4 regions of the Planifilum fulgidum genome follow, and region 4 is predicted to be linked to each of the others. Evidence: riboswitches for the same ligand, from Rfam matches in the RefSeq annotation. Region 4 holds a riboswitch; each other region holds the start of a gene.
What was found. Region 4 has a riboswitch for S-adenosylmethionine ahead of BM063_RS05255 (homoserine dehydrogenase). Riboswitches for the same ligand answer to the same signal wherever they lie in the genome.
Positions count from the first base shown of each region.

Region 1: it holds a riboswitch for S-adenosylmethionine, as region 4 does, so the genes downstream of both, BM063_RS13215 (MetQ/NlpA family ABC transporter substrate-binding protein) here and BM063_RS05255 (homoserine dehydrogenase) in region 4, are expected to answer to the same signal.
Region 2: it holds a riboswitch for S-adenosylmethionine, as region 4 does, so the genes downstream of both, metX (homoserine O-acetyltransferase MetX) here and BM063_RS05255 (homoserine dehydrogenase) in region 4, are expected to answer to the same signal.
Region 3: it holds a riboswitch for S-adenosylmethionine, as region 4 does, so the genes downstream of both, metH (methionine synthase) here and BM063_RS05255 (homoserine dehydrogenase) in region 4, are expected to answer to the same signal.

Region 1 covers NZ_FOOK01000026.1:35,654-40,542, reverse strand. The annotation lists gene fadH (2,4-dienoyl-CoA reductase) at 1-270, opposite strand, end outside; gene BM063_RS13225 (methionine ABC transporter permease) at 492-1,160, opposite strand; gene BM063_RS13220 (methionine ABC transporter ATP-binding protein) at 1,138-2,175, opposite strand; gene BM063_RS13215 (MetQ/NlpA family ABC transporter substrate-binding protein) at 2,211-3,023, opposite strand; SAM riboswitch class I at 3,168-3,282, opposite strand; gene BM063_RS13210 (ferritin-like domain-containing protein) at 4,053-4,508, shown strand; gene gcvPB (aminomethyl-transferring glycine dehydrogenase subunit GcvPB) at 4,651-4,889, opposite strand, start outside.
Region 2 covers NZ_FOOK01000007.1:98,190-103,078, reverse strand. The annotation lists gene sdhA (succinate dehydrogenase flavoprotein subunit) at 1-1,090, opposite strand, end outside; gene BM063_RS05980 (succinate dehydrogenase cytochrome b558 subunit) at 1,106-1,753, opposite strand; gene metX (homoserine O-acetyltransferase MetX) at 1,931-3,046, opposite strand; SAM riboswitch class I at 3,132-3,275, opposite strand; gene BM063_RS05970 (ABC transporter ATP-binding protein) at 3,403-4,419, opposite strand; gene BM063_RS05965 (ABC transporter permease) at 4,432-4,889, opposite strand, start outside.
Region 3 covers NZ_FOOK01000019.1:9,784-14,672, reverse strand. The annotation lists gene metH (methionine synthase) at 1-2,185, opposite strand, end outside; SAM riboswitch class I at 2,255-2,365, opposite strand; gene BM063_RS10980 (VOC family protein) at 2,516-2,935, opposite strand; gene BM063_RS10975 (AIM24 family protein) at 3,007-3,723, opposite strand; gene BM063_RS10965 (dicarboxylate/amino acid:cation symporter) at 4,417-4,889, shown strand, end outside.
Region 4 covers NZ_FOOK01000006.1:101,332-106,220, forward strand. The annotation lists gene rlmD (23S rRNA (uracil(1939)-C(5))-methyltransferase RlmD) at 1-633, opposite strand, end outside; gene BM063_RS05255 (homoserine dehydrogenase) at 717-2,030, opposite strand; SAM riboswitch class I at 2,118-2,249, opposite strand; gene BM063_RS05260 (small, acid-soluble spore protein, alpha/beta type) at 2,415-2,702, opposite strand; gene BM063_RS05265 (superoxide dismutase) at 2,807-3,424, opposite strand; gene BM063_RS05270 (HAD family hydrolase) at 3,545-4,672, opposite strand.

The DNA of each region.
Region 1 (4,889 bases), on a different contig from region 4:
GCCCGCCGCATTGTTGATCAGATGGTCAATCCGGCCGAACCGCTCCTTGGTCTTTTTCACCATCTCCGCCACCTGATCCGGATTTCGGACATCCATGGGGATGGTCAACACCTGGCCGTCAAAGGTTTCGATCTCCTCCCTGGCCCGGTTCAGTTTTTCTTCGTTTCGGCCGATGATCACCACATGGGCTCCGTCCCGGCACAGCCTGGCGGCGATCCCTTTCCCGATCCCGCTGCTCCCGCCGGTGACGATCACGGTTTGTCCCTTCATGTTTTACCTCCCGCCCTGATGCTCTAAAACGACTCCCTTGCGCAACGATGTCCCTTTCGGCATCGCTGTTTCAAATTTCAGTCTCCTATGAACATCCTATTGTCATCGGAAAAGGCTTGTCAACATCCCGGCCCGGAACCCTTGCGTACAAAAAAAGATCTCCCCCCAGGGAGAATCTCCCCCCAGGGAGAAAGAGCCTTTTGCGACGGAAGCCGAAGGGCTCAATCCTTTTTCAATTTATCCGCAAGCCGGTTTCCGAGGGTTTGCAATCCTTGAACCAGCAGGATCAACAATCCCACGGTGAAATACATGACGTCCGCCTGATATCGCAGATGTCCAAAACGGTATGCCAAATCCCCCAGTCCTCCTCCGCCGACCAATCCCGCCATGGCTGTGGCTCCGATCAAACCGATGGTGGCGATGGTCAGGCCCAAAACGATGGAAGGCCTCGCCTCGCGAATCATCACGTGCCAGATGATGTCTCTGGTCCGGATCCCCATCGCTTCGTAGGCCTCGATCACTCCGCGATCCACCTGGAAGAGCGCTTGCTCCATCAATCGGGCGATATAGGGAGCGGTGTAAACGACGAGGGGAACGATCACTCCTCTGACCCCGATGGTGGTACCCGCAACCCATTTCGTAAACGGCAAGATGAAAAAGAGGAGAATGATAAAGGGAACGGAACGGATCATATTGATGATCAAATTGAGAATCTGGTAAAGGAGCGGATTGGACCAACTTTTCCCCGGACGGGTCAAAACCAACAGCACTCCCAAAGGCAGTCCGATGACAACGGAGAAGAACAGGGAGATGCCCACCATTTGAAACGTCTGCAGCGTCGCTTCCCAAAGGGTGTCCCCCCATCGGTCAAGAAATCCGCCGATTGAAATCTTCACGCCCATTCACTCCTTCGATCCGAACCCCCTGGTTTTGCAAAAAGAGCATCGCTTGTTCAATTTCCTTCTCATCCCCTGTAAAGTGAACCACCCACCTGCCCAGGGTTCCTTCCCTGAGGTGAAGAATACCCCCCGAAAGGATATGGGGAAACACGTTAAACCTCTTGCCCACCTGCGTCAAGACGGTCTCTCCGACGGGGAAGCGGACGAACAGGGAGACGAGCCTCCCGGTTTCGTACCGTCGATCAGACGGCGCCTGGGGTAATTGGACATGGAACAGGCTGTTGACGAATTTTCTCGTCGTCTCATGGACCGGGGAAGTGAAGATTTTCAGGACCGGACCGGATTCGACGATTTGACCCTTTTCCATGACCGCGACGCGATCGCAGATTTTTTGAATCACGTTCATTTCATGGGTGATCAGGAGGATGGTGATCCCGAATTCCTCATTGATCTTCAACAGCAGTTCAAGGATCGCATCGGTGGTTTCCGGGTCCAGGGCGCTTGTCGCTTCATCGCACAGCAGCACCTCCGGCTCATGCGCCAGCGCCCTGGCAATCGCCACCCGCTGTTTCTGTCCGCCCGACAACTGGCTCGGATAATCATCGCGCTTGTCCTTCAATCCGACGACATCCAAATATTTTTCCACCCGCTCCTTGATGTTCTTCTTCGACACTCCCGAAAGTTTCAGTGGAATCGCAATATTTTCATAAACCGTTGCCGTTTTCAGCAGGTGAAACCCCTGGAAGATCATCCCGATCTTCCGCCGGGCATCCCTCAGCTGTTTGGGCGACAGAGACATCAAATCAACCCCGTTCCACAGCACCGTTCCGGACGTGGGACGCTCCAGCAAATTAATGCAGCGGATCAACGTGCTCTTCCCGGCCCCGCTGTGCCCGATCACGCCGAAGATCTCCCCCTTTTTCAGTTCGAGGGAAACATTTTTGAGTGCCTCCACTTTCCCCTTTTTTGTGACAAAGGTTTTTGACACGTTGATCAGCCGGATCATCGTCCTCCCCCTTTTCAAGAGCGGCATTTTTCCGGTTACCAGGAAGGAACCACGGAACCTTTAAAGGTCTCTTCCACGAAACGCTTCACCTCTTCCGAATGGTAGGCCTTGATCAGCTTCTGGATCACCGGATCATCCTTGTTCTCCGTCCGCACCGCCAGCACATTCACCCAGGGGGAATCCTTCGGCTCCATAAAAATGGCGTCGCGGGTGGGCAACAAACCGTGTTCGACGGCAAAGTTGGTATTGATCGCGGCGGCGGCAAATTCATCCAGCTGGCGGGGAATCTGCGCCGCCTCCAGTTCGACCAACTCCAGGTCCAACGGGTTTTCCACGATGTCTTTCACCGTCGCTTGGATGCCGATGCCTTTCTTTAACTTGATCAGCCCGGCCTGTTCAAACAGGAGCAGCGCGCGCGTCCCGTTGGTCGGGTCATTGGGCAGACCGATTTTGTCTCCTTTTTTCAGCTGCTTCAAGTCCTTGATCCTGTTGGAGTAAATCCCCATCGGAAAGTTGACGGTATCGGCAACCGCCACCAGGTCCAGATTCTTGTCCTTTTTCATTTGCTCCAGGTAGGGCTCATGCTGAAAGGAATTGACATCGAGTTCCCCCTCCGCAAGGGCGATGTTCACCATCGGATAATCGTTGAACACCTTGATGTCGATGTCCAATCCGTCCTTGGCCGCCACCTCTTTGACCTTTTCCATGATCTGTTCATGGGGACCTGCCGTAACCCCGACCACCAACCGATGCGCGTCCAACGGTTTTCCGGCATCGGCATCGGTGCCGCAGCCGACCGCCGCAAGCAAAAGGACACTGATCAGTACCGACTGGACGAAATTTCTCACGGGTCATCCATCCTTTTCTTAGTATTTTGATGAGAATAACAGGAATTATGACAACGCCCGGGCGGGGGGTCGCACCCGAAAAAACCATGAAAAATGCCCCTCTGAAAGACAGAGAGGCATGCAACGACCATCTTCTTCCCGCCTCTCTTATCTCTCAAAACGGATTCACCGTTTTGCAGGAATTAGCACCTTTCCCGCTCAGCGCAAGAAGGTTGCCGGGCTTCATCGGGCCAGTCCCTCCGCCTACTCTGGATAAGAGCGCAGCGCCATATTCACATGTTATTCACATAAGAATTGTTTGGATTTATTATAGGAAAACCGAGGCGCGGCGTCAACTTTTTTCAACGGTCAGCCGGACGTGCATCTGGGACCGGATATCTTTCCGACCCAATGGCAGACACAGGGGAGATTCTAACGACCGCCATGATCGGCGCATGCAAGCCGGCAATGGGTTGCAATATGGGATGCAACCCGGCTGCAGCACCAAGAGTGCCGGGATGATCGAGACTCCTGACCACGATCGTCAACCGATTATTCATCGCCGCCTTTGGTGAAAGTCCGGCGCTTCGGCCTGCCGGCATTCCGGCTGCATTGTTGGCTGTGACCGAAAACAGGCGGTCCCAAGGCGAATCATGCCCGCATCACTCAAATGACGCTGGGAAGAAATCCGAAACGAGAGAATTTTCGATGCGTTTCATATGGATCGTCTTCGCCGAAACAAGCCCCGCAAGAAGCGCTCCAATGGCTTCCGCGACAGGTGCCGGGGGTCGGATGGTCCGGCGGCGAGATCTTCATCCCGAAACGCACGGCCTCTCCACCCCGCGAAACCGTCCGCCTCCAGGGCGACGGGGAGGGGATTGCCTCCCGACGGCGCCGCATCAACGGCGGCCTCGACAACCGCGTCTTTTTTCTTGCCTCCATACCCCCCCTTGGCGGAAGGGGCTTTCCCCCAAAATGGGCGCACCCATCGGGACACGCAACCATATGGTGAAATGAGCATTTAGCCTCAGTTTCCTGGGAGGGTCGCGGATGAATGCCTTTTATTGCCCCGGCACCGACTCCAGCAGTTCGGAACCGATCAACCGGCTCATCGCCGACATCGCGAAAGCGATCAACGGGGAATATCAGGCCATCGGCTATTACGAAGCGTTGGCCCGGCTGGCGCCGACGGAAAAGGAACGGACCAGCATACGGGAAATCCGCAGGGATGAAATCAAGCACTACAAACGGTTTCTCAGGATCTACAAAAAACTCACCGGACACAAGCCGATGGTGACGAAGGGATCCCTTCCCGAGAATTATCGGCAGGGACTGAAGTTTTCCATCGAGGATGAACTGGAAACGGTGGATTTCTACCTCGACATCTCCGACAGGGCCTTCGATCCCCACATCCGGCGGACCTTCAGGCGCGCCGCTCTGGATGAACAGCAGCACGCCGTCACTTTCAACTATTTCCTGACCAAATTGTGCTGCAAAGATCCGTAAACATCCCGCCCATCCCGGTCAGGGCGGGATGCCGGGCGGACAGGATTGATCCGCCCGGGCAGATCGCACGACGAAAAGCCTTCAAAACACCGGACCCCGACCGAAAACGGTCGGGGTCCCTTGTTGCGATCAGAATACAAGGTCACTGCGCCTTCTCGTTCTTCTCCCAGCGCAACACCGGTTTCCGGGCGGCGGTCACCTCGTCCAGGCGCTTCACCACCGTGGCGGTGGGCGCCTCCTGAACCCGTTCCGGGTTTTCCTCCGCTTCCCGGGCGATCTGGATCATCGCGTCGATGAAGCGGTCGAGGGTTTCCTTGCTTTCCGTCTCCGTGGGCTCGATCATCAGGCATTCCTCGACAATCAGCGGGAAGTAGATCGTCG
Region 2 (4,889 bases), on a different contig from region 4:
TGTGGTTGTAGTCCACCCACAGGCCGCCCATCGAATAGTGCACCGCCGGGAAGATCTTCATCGGAACCTTCCGCGGATCTTCTCCCATGAATTTCTCATAAATCTCGATGATCCCGCCCAGTTTGACGTCCAGCTCCTTGGGATCCTTGTGGGAAAGGTCCAAATAGACCATGTTCTCCCCGTTGATCCCCAGTTTCATGTCGACGCACACCTTGAAGATCGCCCGGGTGGCGATGTCCCGCGGCACCAGGTTCCCGTAGGCGGGATACCACTCCTCCAGGAAATACCACGGCTTTCCGTCCTTGTAGGTCCAAACCCGTCCCCCTTCCCCGCGGGCCGACTCCGACATCAGGCGGAGCTTGTCATCCCCGGGGATGGCCGTCGGGTGAACCTGGATAAACTCCCCGTTGGCGTAAATGGCTCCCTGCTGATAAACGGCGCTGGCAGCGGAACCGGTGTTGATCATCGAGTTGGTCGACTTGCCGAAGATGATTCCCGGACCGCCGGTGGCCAGAATCACCGCGTCCGCCGGGAAGGCGCGGATTTCCCCGCTGCGCAAATCCTGGGCGACGATTCCCCGGCAACGGCCTTCATCATCCAACACGGCGGACAAAAACTCCCAATGCTCAAACTTGGTGACGCGACCGGCCACCTCGTAGCGACGCACCTGCTCATCCAGGGCGTACAGCAACTGTTGGCCCGTCGTCGCGCCGGCATAAGCGGTCCGATGGTGCTTGGTTCCGCCGAACCGGCGGAAGTCAATAAGCCCTTCCGGCGTCCGGTTGAAGGGGACTCCCATCCGGTCCATCAGGTAAATGATGCCCGGCGCCGCTTCACACATCGCCTTGACGGGCGGTTGGTTGGCCAAAAAGTCCCCTCCGTAAATGGTGTCGTCAAAGTGCTCCCAGGGAGAATCTCCTTCCCCCTTGGTGTTGACCGCACCGTTGATTCCACCCTGCGCACAGACGGAGTGGGAACGCTTCACGGGAACGATCGAGAACAATTGCACGTCGGCGCCCGCTTCCGCCAGTTTGATCGTGGACATCAGACCGGCCAAGCCGCCGCCGACAACGATGACCTTTTCATTCATTGGCAGTGCCCCCTTTTAGAACTGTGCCGACTGGGTCACGAATTCTGGGTCAACAAAGGCAAACAGGGCCCGAACGCCGATGTAGGACACGACGACGAAAACGACGGCCCACACCCAGGTGGAAACGGCTTGGGCGCGGGGTCCCACGGTGATGCCCCAGCTGACCAGGAAGGACCACATGCCGTTGCTGAAGTGGAAAACCGCGGCGATGACTCCGATCACATACAGGGCGAAGGTGAGATTGTTGGACAAAATTTCGTTCATCCTCAATCCCACTTCATGGGCGCTCAAGTCGTTCAGGGCGACGTAAATCCGGGTTTCCCAGACGTGCCAACCGACAAAGATGAAGGTGATCACCCCGGTCACCCGCTGCAGCATGAACATCAAGTTTCGGAAATAACCGAAATTGGTCACGTTGTTCTTCGCCTGGAAGGCGATATACAATCCGTACACCCCGTGGTACAGAAGCGGAAGGAAAATGAAGAAGATCTCCAAAAAGAGCAGGAAGGGAATGTCCCACAGCCACTCCACCTGCTCGCGGTAAGCGTCAGCTCCCCGGGTGGCGTAATAGTTCGTCAACAGATGCTCGAGCAAAAAAAAGCCCACCGGTATGACACCCAACAGCGAGTGCAGCCGACGGTTGAAAAAACTGGAGTGATTCATTGCCAGGCCCCCCATAAACCTGAGTGCTTCTCCTTATGTTACCCTGCTTTCCAAAAAAGCTGCACAAACGGCAGCAAAGAGATAAAATTCCTCATCAAAATGATTCACCGCTTTTTGGAAAGGGGTTTCACATAATGAATTAATACATCCCTATTGTACTCCCACAGTGTGGGAGCGTCAAGAAGACCTCATCCTCCCTTCCCCCAGGAAACGGCGAATGGGCGGCCCCACCAGGTCAAATTCGACCAAGAAAGCGTCATGGCCGTAGTGGGATTGAATTTCCTCCAACCGGGACCTTTTCCCCAGCCGCTGAAGCAGGGCATGGATTTTTCGCTGTTCCCGGATCGGAAACAGAATGTCTTCCCGGATGCCGATCACCAGCACGTCGGACTGAATCCGGGACAGCGCCCGCTCCACCCCTCCGCGTCCCCGGCCGATGTCATGCAGATCCATCGCTTTCAGGAGATAGAGATAGCTGTTCGCGTCGAAGCGGCGGACCAGCTTCTCCCCCTGATAACGCAGGTAGCTTTCCACCTGGAACATCGAATCCAGCCGGGTGATGGGTCCGTCGTCCTGGATCCGGCGGCTGAACCGCTTCTCAAAAAGGGTTTCGGTCCGGTAGGTGATCATTCCCATCATCCGGGCGATGGCCAAACCCCTTCGGGGGCCGGGCCCGGGATAATAATTTCCGCCCTTCCATTCGGGATCCGCCAAAATCGCTTGGCGGCCGATGTCGTTGTAGGCAATTCCCATCGGAGAGAGGGCAACGGAGGTGGCGATCGGGATCATCCGCTCCACCGCTTCGGGGTACATGATCCCCCATTCCAACACCTGCATCCCGCCCATCGAACCGCCGATCACCGCCGTTATTTTGGAGATGCCCATTTTTTCCAGGCAGCGCCGCTGGGCGCGAACCATATCACGAATCGTCACCACGGGAAAAGAGGTCCCGTAGGGACGACCCGTCCCCGGATCGATCGACGAAGGACCCGTGCTTCCGGCGCATCCGCCCAGAACGTTGGTCGTGATCACAAAATAGCGGTTGGTATCGATATATCCGCCCGGTCCGATCAATCCGTCCCACCAGCCGGGATGTTCCGCATCCCCCACGGCGTGGGCATCACCGGTCAGCGCATGACACACCAGGATTACGTTGTCCCTGGAATCGCTCAGGGTCCCGGCGGTCTCCACGGCGATCTCCACCTGCTTAAGGCGGCGGCCGCATTCCAAATCCAACGGACCGATCGGAACCGTCAGCTTTTGCGGGCAGTTGACGGTCGTCGCCACATCCATCCTCCCCCTTCCGGAAAAACAAGCGCCCTCTTCGATCAGAAGAGGGCGCGGGACCCACTAAGTGGGTTGGATTCCGTTCCGCCTCTTCTCATCTCTCAGGACCCGAGGGTCCTGCAGGAATTGGCACCTTTCCCCTCGTCCGGATCGTTCGGTCCGGCCGTTCCCTGCACGGGAGCGGGGTGGTTGCCGGGCTTCATCGGGCCAGTCCCTCCGCCTCTCTCGATAAGAAGACGCCTATTGAATTTTCTGTTATGATACGACAATCTGAAAGGGTGTGTCAACCCGCGGCAGATGATAAGGGGACGGCCGGGGGGGGGGGATTCCTCCCCCCTTTCCCGTCCCCTTAAGCGCAGAACCTACTTGGCCGAGATGTTCACCCGCAGACCCCGGTCCACGCGGGGAGCCTGAGGATGCTCCAGCCAGCAGTACACGCCGTGGCTGGAAGACGCTTCGGTCTTCTCCGGCATCATTTCATGGCAGATGTTCATCGCATGAGGGCAGCGGTCGGCGAAGGGGCACCCCTGCGGGGGCTTGAACAGGTCCGGCGGCGAACCCGGGATCGACTGCAGCTCCGTGTCCCGCTCCATGTCCAGCCGGGGCATGGAGTTGAGCAATCCCCAGGTGTAGGGATGGCGGGGACGGTAGAAAATTTCCTCCACCGTTCCGTACTCCACCACTTTCCCGCCGTACATGACGGCCACCTTGTGGGCGGTTTCGGCCACCACGCCCAGATCGTGGGTGATCAGGATGATCGCCGTTCCCGTCTTCTCCTGCAGCTCCTTCATCAGTTCCATGATCTGCGCCTGGATGGTCACATCCAGGGCGGTGGTGGGTTCATCGGCGATGAGGATTTTCGGATTGCAGGCCATGGCTATGGCGATCATCGCCCGCTGCCGCATTCCCCCGCTGAACTCGTGGGGATACTGATCCACCCGTTTTTCGGGCGTCGGAATCCCCACCAGGCGGAGCATCTCAATCGCCCGTTCCCGGGCCGCCCGCTTGTCGATCCCCTGGTGCCAGATCAATCCTTCCATGATCTGCCTGCCCACGGTCATCGTCGGGTTGAGGGAGGTCATCGGATCCTGGAAGATCATGCCGATCTCCGAACCGCGAATGCCGAACATCTCCTTTTCCGACAGGGTCAGCAGATCCTTTCCGTCGAAGCGGATCTCCCCTTCCTTGATGATGCCCGGCGGCGTCGGAATCAGGCGCATGATCGACTGGGCGGTGACGCTCTTCCCGCTCCCCGACTCGCCGACGATGGCCAGGGTTTCCCCCTTTTCGAGGGAGAAGCTGACTCCGCGGACCGCGTGCACTTCACCCCCGTAGGTCTGAAACGACACATGCAGATTCTCCACTTCCAAAAGAGCCATGATCTCCCTCCTTTACTTGCGCATTTTCGGATCCAGGGCATCCCTCAGGCCATCGCCGAGCATGTTGAAGGCCAACAGCGTCAGGCTGAGGAAAAAGGCGGGGAAGAAGAGGCGCCACCACTCACCCGACAAAATCACCGCCGTCGAATCGTCGATCATCGTCCCCCAGCTGGCGAAGGGCGCCTGCACCCCCAGCCCGAGGAAGCTCAGAAACGCTTCGGCGAAGATGGCGTTGGGAATGGTGTAGGTGATAAGAACAATAATCGGGCCCAAGGAGTTGGGAAGCAGATGCTTGAACAATATCCACCGGCCGCTCGCCCCCAGGGTCCGGGCGGCCAGCACGTACTCCTGCTCCTTCAGCTGCAGCACTTGTCCCCTAACCAGACGGGCCATGCGCAGCCAGCCGGTAATCGACAGGGCGATGATGATCGTCAGGACGCCGGGCTCCATCACGACCAGCAGGAGAATCA
Region 3 (4,889 bases), on a different contig from region 4:
CGATGTCGTGGACATCCCCCTTCACCGTGGCCAGGAGAATCTTTCCCCTCGAATGGGTGTCCGCCTTTTCCATGTGGGGTTCCAGGAAGGATACGGCCGCCTTCATCACCTCGGCGCTCTGCAGCACCTCGGCGACGATCAATTGGTTGTCGTTGAAGAGGCGGCCCACCTCGTCCATCCCCTTCATCAACGGCCCGTTGATGATCTCCAGGGGATCGTACCGGCCCAGCGCCTCCTTCAGATCATCGAACAGCCCGTCCTTGGAACCCTCCACCACATACCGGGCCAACCGCTCCTCCAGGGGAAGGCGGTGCGCCGGCTCCGCCTTCTCCTCTTTCTTCCGCCGGTAGAATTGGGTGAATTCGCCTAATACCGCCTCGTAGTTTTCCCGGGTTGTCCCGAAAAGGAGCCTCTCGGCGAGCCGCACTTCCTCCGGGGGGATCGACGCGTAGCGCTTCAGCCTCTCCGTATTGACGATGGCATAATCCAACCCCGCCTTCGTGGCGTGGTAGAGAAAGACGGCGTTCAGCACCTCCCGGCCCGCGGGAGGCAAGCCGAAGGAAACGTTGGAAATGCCCAGGATGGTGGCGGAGCGGGGAAAAGCTTCTTTGATCAGCCGGATGGCCTCCACCGTCTCCCGGGCGGAGCCGATGTAGGCTTCGTCACCGGTTCCCACCGGAAACACCAAAGGATCGAAGATGATGTCCTCGGGCGCCACCTTGTATTTCTCCGTCAACAATTCGTAAGAACGGCGGGCCACCGCCAGTTTCCGCTCCCGATCGACGGCCATCCCCCCTTCGTCGATCGTCCCGACGACCACCGCCGCCCCATACCGGCGCAGGAGGGGAACCACCGCGGCGAAGCGCTCTTCCCCCTCTTCCAAATTGATCGAATTGATGATCGCCTTCCCCTGGGAATGGGTGAGGGCCCGTTCCACCACCGCCGGATCCGTGGAATCGATCATCAGGGGGACTTTCACCCTTTTCACCGCATGTTCGAGAAACCGTTCCATGTCTTCCAGCTCGTCCCGGTCCGGATCGGCCAGGCAGACGTCGATGATCTGGGCGCCGCCCTTCACCTGCCGGCGGGCGATCTCCGCCGCCTCCTCATACCGGCCGGCGGCGATCAGCTCCCGAAATTGGCGCGATCCGATCACGTTGGTCCGTTCGCCGACGAGGAGGGGGCGGCTCTTCTCCTCCAGGAAGACCGCCTCCACCCCCGAAACCCCCGGCGGATGGGATGAAACCGGCCGCCTGGGCCTCTTCCCCCGCAGGGCCTCCGCCAGGGCGCGGATGTGCCCCGGCGTCGTCCCGCAGCAGCCCCCGGCGATGTTGAGCCAACCGGCATCGGCGAAAGCGGCCATCTTCGCCGCCAGCGACGAAGGCGTCTCGTGATACCGCCCCTCTTCGTCCGGCAAACCCGCGTTGGGGTAACAACTGACCGCGCACCGGGCCAGCCCGGACAGGGTCCGGAGATGATCCCGCATGAACTCCGGACCGGTGGCGCAATTGAGGCCGACGGCCACCGGCCGCAAGTGCTCCACCGACAGATAAAAGGCTTCGATGTTTTGACCGGCCAGCATCGTTCCCATCGGTTCGATCGTCCCGGAAATGAGGAGGGGCACCTCCTTCCCCAATTCCTCGAAGGCCCGGCGAATCCCGATGCCCCCCGCCTTCACGTTGAGGGTGTCCTGGGCCGTCTCCAAAAGCAGCGCGTCCACGCCTCCCAGAAGCAATCCCCGGGCCTGCTCCCGGTAAGCGTCGACCAGCTGTTCAAAGGTGACGCCGCCGGTCAGGGAAAGGGTCTTGGTCGTCGGCCCCATCGCGCCCAGGACGAAGCGGGGCTGCTCCGGCGTCGACCACCGGCGGGCGGCATCCACCGCCAGCCGGGCCGCCCTCCGGTTGATCTCCTCCGCCCGCTCCCCGAGTCCGTACTCCTCCAGCACAATCCGCGTCGCCCCGAAGGTGTTGGTTTCGATCAGATCCGCCCCGGCCTCCAGGTAAGCCTCGTGAATCCTTCGGATCAGGTCCGGCCGGGTCAAATTGAGCGCCTCGTTGCATCCCTCCAGCGCCTCCCCGCCGAAATCGCCGGCGGAAAGTCCCGCCTGCTGGAGCATCGTGCCCATCGCGCCGTCCAGGATCAGGATTTTCTCCTCCATGCGTCGAACCAAGGGGTGCTTCTCCATCGGCCATCATCCTTTGCAAAAAAATAACCTTCCATCTCTGACGGATGAAAGGTTGGGCGAAGGTCCACACTCTCATCTCCCAGAGATAGACTCTCTGCAGGAATTGGCACCACATCGGAATCCCTTCCGATAGGTTGCCGGGCTTCATCGGGCCAGTCCCTCCGCCTCTCTCGATAAGAGCGCTCTCAAATATGAAGTTGTCCGTTCTCCCGAAGCGGGGCGCTTTCCTTCCCGCAGCTGTTTCTGTTCATGATAATCAATCGGGCCCGGGACTGTCAATACGCTGTCAAAATCGACGGGGCGGTTGTGGCAGGCGCCCTCACCCGGTTCTTATCCGCTCACCTCCTCCTGGAAAAGCATGATGAGGTTGCCGCAGGTGTCATCGATGACGGCTTGGTACCCCCCTTCGGTTTTGACGGGTTCCACGGCGAAGGTGACCCCCCGTTTCTTCAGCCGCTCGCACTCCTTCTGCAGATTCTCCACATAAAACACGGTGCAAGGGATTCCCGCCTCGTAGAGAGTTCTCTGGAACACCGCGGCGGCGGGCCGGCCGTTGATTTGGACGGCGGGATTCCAGTTCGGTTCCAGCAGCAATTCGAGATCGTCGGGCCCTTCGGGTGAAACCACCGTCAGCCACCGGGCCCCTCCCGCCGGAAGGTCCCGTTTCTTCACAAAGCCCAAAACCTCCGTGTAAAACCGAAGGGCCTTCTCCTGGTCGTCCACAAAAACGCTGGTCACTTTGATTCTCATCCATGATCCTCCCTTGCCGGGTTTGGCTCCACAGCCCCTTTCCATTATTCCCCCGTTCCGGCCGGCCGTTTTCACCGAACGTCCTTGGTGGGGGCGACCCACACCTCGCCGGTACCGGAAAAGTGATAAGTGAGGGAATCCTTTTCCTTGCCGGTCACACTGAGCTGGACGGCCCCCCGCCGCAGAAAGGCATAGGCGCCTTCCAGCTGCATTTTTTCCCCGGCCATGGGCAGGCACATGATCTCCTGCGGAGAAACGGGCAACCGGAGCACACAGGCGCCGGTGCCGGACAGTTTCACCTGCAGGAGTTCTTTCTCCTCTTTTTCGTCCGAAGCGGGAAGCTTGATCCGGACGGGGCTGACGCCGACCGTCGTGTCACAGGCGACAAACACGTCTTCGTCGACGACAATCTCCTCCCGCTCCAACCAGAGAAGCTGATAGTGATGATAGGACGGTTTCAGATAGATTTCGCCCTCCCCGCTGTAGACGGGAAGCATGAGGGGCTGCTTCACCAGCGATTCATTCGCCAAGATTCCGGTCATCGCCTTCCGCAGGATTTCGGAGGCGGTCCCTCCTTCCCCCGGTTTGGTCTTCACGGCGAGGTTTCCCTTGAAAAACTGGAGCGCCCCCTCCGCAGACCGGGCCTCCCCTTCATTCAGAACAATCCGAATTTGACGCAAAGGGGTCCCGCTTTTCTTCACTTCCTTGTACTCGAGGATCTCAAATCGGCTTCCCTCGATTCCCTCCATGAGATCGACGACAGCGAACAACCGGTCGTTGGAATACACGCTGTACAACGCTCTCAGTCCCCTTCCCCTGCACTGCTCCCCTCATCCACCTCCATTTTACCGGATGGACGGCGCCAAGACGACAAGCCGCGGCGCTTTTTTGCCGGATTTGAGAGGCGGAGGGCCATCAAACGTTTCCGCGCGGAAAGGATAAAAAAGGCCCCTTTCCGCCGGGCGGGCGCCGGAACCGGCGCTTGCCGAAAAGATGGCCGCCCGCCGCTTGCAAAAGGAGGCACGCCCCTAACGAAGGGGAGACACGCCTTCCGGGGCTCCCATCCAACCGCATCCCGGCGCATTCCCATCGCTCCCCCGCCACCCTGCCAATTACGGGTTGCTCGGTCGGCCGCACCCGGCCCGGCCGGATCGGCTTTGGGATGGCCTTCATCGGAATCTCCGGGATTTTCGCCTTCTCCCGCTTCATCCCGCCGGCCTGTCCCGCACCGGCGCGGAAAAAGCAGGGAAGCAAATCTCCGCCGGTCTGGTCATCCCGTCTCCCTTGCGGCACCGGAGGCCCGGAAGGCCCGACCCTGGCGGGAGATTCCCGACCGATCTTCCGGCCATCCTGTTCGGTTTCATCTTCCGCTTCCCGGACGAACGCCCTCCCGGGATGGGCTGTAAAAAACGGGATGAAACAAACGCGGTGCGCGGGCCGTTCTTCGGGTATGATTGAATGCGAAGGAGGAATCATCCGCGATGGCTTTCCTGCGTGCTTATCGATTTCCCCTCATCCTGCTGGCCGCCATCGCTCTGGGCAGCGTGATCGGCTTCGTCCTGGGGCCCAAATCGGCGGTGCTGAAACCCCTGGGGGATATTTTTCTGAACCTCATGTTCGTGATCGTGGTGCCTCTGGTGTTCGTCACCATCAGCAGTTCGATCGCCAACATGTCCAGCCTGAAGCGGCTGGGCAAAATCGTGGGCTGGATGCTCCTCATTTTTGTTGTCACCGGCGTCGTCTCTTCCCTGTTGATGCTGGGAGCCGTGAAAATGTTCAACCCGGCGGAGGGAGTGAACATCGCGCTGGAGGAGCCGGAAGAGCAGGCGGAGATCACCCTGGGCGAACAGCTGGTCCAGACGGTGACGGCTCCCGACTTCCGGGATCTCTTGTCCAAGGAACGAATGCTGGCGCTGATCCTGATGGCCGCCCTCTTCGGGATCGCAGTCAGTCA
Region 4 (4,889 bases):
AAGGCCGATCCGCGCCACAAGGTGGCGGAGGGAGCCGGTGTGTTTCCGCTCATCGTATATCGGGATGTCCAGCTCCTCCACCACCCGGCGGGCCGCCTCCAGCGTCCGGTTCACTTCCGGATGCTGGATCGGACAATCCCCCGTTTCGATCAGCCGGTGGGATCTTGCGGAAAACATGCCCATTTTCACGCGGCCGTCGATCCGCTTCAGCGGCAATTGCGCCTTGTTCCGGTACCGCCAGGGATCGTCCATTCCCACCGTGGGGGCGATGGGGAGATCCTTCAGGCCGGTGTAACGGAAAAAGGCCTCCTCCACAAGCTCCCTCTTCAATTGAAGCTGAAAGGGATAGTCGATGTGCTGCAGCTGACACCCCCCGCATGCCTCGTAGACGGGGCACGGAGGTTTCCTCCGGCGGGGAGAGGGTTTGAGGACGCGAAGGAGGCGGGCCCGGGCATACTGCCGCTCCTCTTCGAACACCCTGGCCAACACCGTCTCTCCGGGAATCGCCCCCTCGACGAACACCACCTTTTTTTGAAAGTATCCGATCCCTTCCCCGTTGATCCCCATCCGGCGGATCGGAAGGCGGATCACCCGCCCTTCGGCCAGTCGCGCAGATTGTTCGGCTTTGTTCATCTTTTCCGTTCCCTTCCCTGCCGTTTTCCCGCAAAAAAAGCCTGTGCGGCCATCATACCACACAGGCAGTCCCTTTTCCCACCTCACTGAGCCGAACTGATTTTTTCCTCCCGTTCTTCGCCGACGGGCTCCGGCATCCCCAGCAGGGGGCGAAAGACGACCCTTTCCGCCTCCAACCCCAGTTCCTCCGTCAATTTCTCCTCCAGGGACGGATCCCAGCGGCGCAAAATCAACGCCAGCGCGCCCCGTTCGGCCCCCGGCAGCCAGGCGACATCCACGGCCGAGGTCCCGAACCGTTTCAACCGCTCCTTCACTTGGTGAGAGATGTCGGAGCCGAGGCGGTCCTTCGTCTCGATGAAGGCGAAGCGGGCTCCCCCCTCCTCCCAGACGGGGAGAACCAGGGGTCGTCGGTAGGGAAGCGGCCGGGGAAGGGGGAGGCGGAACAGGTTGCAAAGGTCCTCCACCATGGCGCTGGCGGTGGGTTGCTCTCCCGCCCCCTGTCCGACCAGCGTCACGTCCTGAACCGTGTCCGCTTCGACATGGATGGCATTGTAGACGCCGTTGATGCCGGCCAAGGGATGGGACAGGGGGACCAGGGTGGGCCCCACCTGCAGGGCGACGGGCCCTTCTTCCCCGAACTGCTCCGCCTTGGCCAGCAGTTTGATCTTGTACCCCAACCGGTGGGCCAACTCCAACTCCTCGGGGGAAATGTCGGTGATGCCCCGCCGGGCGATCTCGTCGACGGACACCACGGCCCCGAAGGCGAGACGGCTGAGAATCGCCAGTTTGTGGGCGGCATCCAATCCTTCCACATCGGCGGTGGGATCGGCCTCCGCATAGCCCCGCCGCTGGGCCTCCGCCAGCACTTCCTCAAAGGGGCGCTGGTGTTCCCCCATCTGCGTCAAAATGAAGTTGGTGGTTCCGTTCAAGATTCCGGATACGCGCATGATCCGGTTCGCCTTCAGAAAATGCTGCAGGGTCCCCAGCACCGGAATCCCGCCGCCGACACTGGCTTCATACAAAAGCTGAACCCCGTGCTCCCGGGCCAGTTTCTCCAATTCCGCGCCGTGTTTGGCGATCAGTTCCTTGTTGGCCGTCACCACGTGGCATCGGGTGCGGATGGCCCGTTCGATGTAAGTTCGGGCAGGTTCCACCCCGCCCATCGCTTCCATGACCACGTCGACCCCTGTCGCCATGATCTCCTCGAACCGGGTAGTGAGCAGGTGCTGCACTCCGTCCACTTTTCGCTTCTTGTTCGGATCGCGAACCAGGATGTGCTTCACTTCGAACAGGAGTCCGGTTCGGCGCGCAATCACATCCTGATTGCTCTGGAGCATTTTGTACACGCCGGTTCCCACGGTCCCCAGTCCCAACAGGGCCACATCGATCCGGTCCACTCCGCTTCCCTCCCTGTGCACATTGGATAAAATGAAAACCCTCTTCGAATAAGAAGAGGGTATGTAGCCGCATCATCCATACCCCGCTCCTTATCTCTCAGCGCCCCCGGCACTGCAGGAATTGGCACCTTTGCCCCGTTCAAGGCGCCACCCCGAGGGGTGACGGGGCAAGGTTGCCGGGCTTCATCGGGCCAGTCCCTCCGCCTCTCTGGATAACGAGTCGGGTCAAGCTATGCAATTTAATTAGTCCTTATTATCGTACAACGTTCCCCCTTTGTCAAATCTTTTTTTTGTCCAAAACGATTTTTTCTATTTGAACGGTTCCGCCTCCTTTTCGCAGGCGGCGTGCAAGGAAACGGCCCGGATGCCGGGCCGTCGAAAACCTCAGGGGCGCCTCTGGCGAGCCAGCGCTTCCTCCGCTCTTTTCACCATCTCCTTCACCATGCGGCCGCCGATGGCACCGCCGATTTTGCCGGCCTCGGCGGCGGTCAGATCGCCGTTGTCTTCCGGTTTCAAGGGTACGCCCAACCGGCGGGCCACTTCGAACTTGACCTGTTCGGGATGTATCGGGCCCGTTCCCAGCTCCCGGCTCATCACCTGAGCCTTCAGCCGCTCCATTTCTCCGCGGGCCCGGGGCACCAGCAGCCGGTTGCGGCGACGCCTGCGCGCCATCTCACCACCCCCTGGGCTTAGTGTGTCCAGCCTCCGGGCTCTCTTACACCGGCACAAAAAAACCTCCGGCCGAAACCGGAGGTCAAGGGCCCGGGATTTTCCCCTCATCCGCGGGCGTTCAGGTAGCGTTTGTTCACTTCTTCCCAGTTCACCACATTCCACCAGGCCTTCACATAATCGGGCCGCTTGTTTTGGTATTTCAGGTAATAGGCATGCTCCCAAACGTCGAGGCCCAAAATCGGTTGGTCGCCGTCCATCAGCGGGTTGTCCTGGTTCGGGGTGCTGGTTACGGCCAGTTTCCCGTCGGATTTCACAACCAGCCAGGCCCAGCCGCTGCCGAAGCGGGTGAGGGCCGCCTTGGTGAATTCCTCCTGGAACTTTTCGAAGCTGCCGAAGGTTTGGTTGATCGCGTCGGCCAGCTCCCCGGTCGGTTGACCGCCGCCGTTGGGGCTCATGATTTGCCAGAAGAGGGTGTGGTTATAGTGGCCGCCCCCGTTGTTGCGAACCGCGGTGCGGATCGATTCCGGCACCTCGTTGAGGTTGCGCAACAGATCTTCCAGCGATTTTTCGGCCAAAGCGGAATGACCTTCCAGCGCGGCGTTCAGGTTGTTCACGTAGGTGGCATGGTGACGGCCGTGATGGATCTCCATCGTCCGGGCATCGATGTGCGGTTCCAGCGCATTGGCGGGATAAGGCAGCGCGGGCAATTCAAACTTTGCCATACACGTGATCCCTCCGTTATGTAGATTTGGTTCAACAGGATGGCCTGCTGCAAAGTGTCCAATCACCTATTATTATGACCCAAAATCCGGGATATGGTCAATTTTTTTTCGCGGAAAGTTTCAGAAGATCGCATCCGGCAACCGGGTCACGTCCTCCAGGATGTAATCGGCGCCCAATTCCTCAAATTTCGGCCTCGCCTTTTCCCCGGTCAATCCCGTCAAGGTGGCGGCGAAACGGCATCCCATCCGGCGCGCCGCCAACAGATCGGCGACGGAATCGCCGACGATCAGCACCTCTTCGGCCCCCGGAAGCGGAAAATCGGCGTCAAGACACGCTTCATCCGGCGCCTTCAGGCCCAAATAGCCCTTCACATAGGTGAAGGGATGCGGCTTGCCCAGCGGAGCCCGATCGGGGTGGGACTCCTCCGCCCGAACCACCTCGCTGGCGGTGACGATCCGTTCCGGTTCGAAGGCATCCAGCAAACCCAGCGACCGGAGGGGCACCTCCGTCTCCAGGCGGGGGCGTCCCGTCCCGATCCCCAGGACGATGCCCCGGTCGCGCAGGCGGCGCAATGTCCTTTGGATCGCCTCCTTCGGGGCCAGGGGAATCTCCTGGTGAAGAAACCCCGGCTTTCCCGGCGTCCGGGGCTTGCTTCCCTCGACCCTCCGATACAAATCCTCGCCGAGATACCACTCCTGAAACGCCGATCTCCCCAGTTCCCACAGGGCGCTGTTTCGGGAAAAAACCGGCTTTTGAACGTCCAGCCAATCCTCCGCGAGCCGGTTGAGATGGAGGAGAATTTCGTGCTTTTCCGCCCGGGAAGAGGAAAAGGCGGGAATGAAGCCTTCGTAGGAAGGGCGGAAATCGATCCCGGCCTCCCGGACCACCCGGCCCAGCCCCTTCAACCGTTCCGCGTCGATCGGCTCCTCGAGCCAACTCCGGCTCCAGCCGGGCCGGATCTCCTCCAGCCGGCGGAGAAGGGACAAAAGCTGGCAGGAAAAGGTGAGAAACACCATGTCCCAGTTGGAGTTGATGCCCCGGGCCTTCAGCCAGTCCAGCACCCGGTCCTCGGCAAACACCTCCCGCCGGACCCGGCGGATGGTCCCCTCGTCGGGTTCCGGTGTGAAGTTTTCCCCGGACAATCCCAAATATTCCGGGTGGTGCAACATCTCCCACACGGTCAGGGCCGATGCGTCAAAACAGCGCTCCTCGCTGAGAAACACCCCGTCCACGTCAAACAAGATCATCCTGTACAAGTGCCGTTCCCCCCGTCATCAGCCTTTCCCTGAAACATTTCTTAATACTTTACCAGAACGGCGGAGAAAATCATAGGGGCCGTCGGCGCGCGCCCCTTCTCCCCAAAAAATGGATGAAAAAAACCGTTGACGAAATTTTTTCAAAGAGATATAGTGAATATCACAAAAAGAATCACTTCAGAACACTATATAACACATGATATGTTCA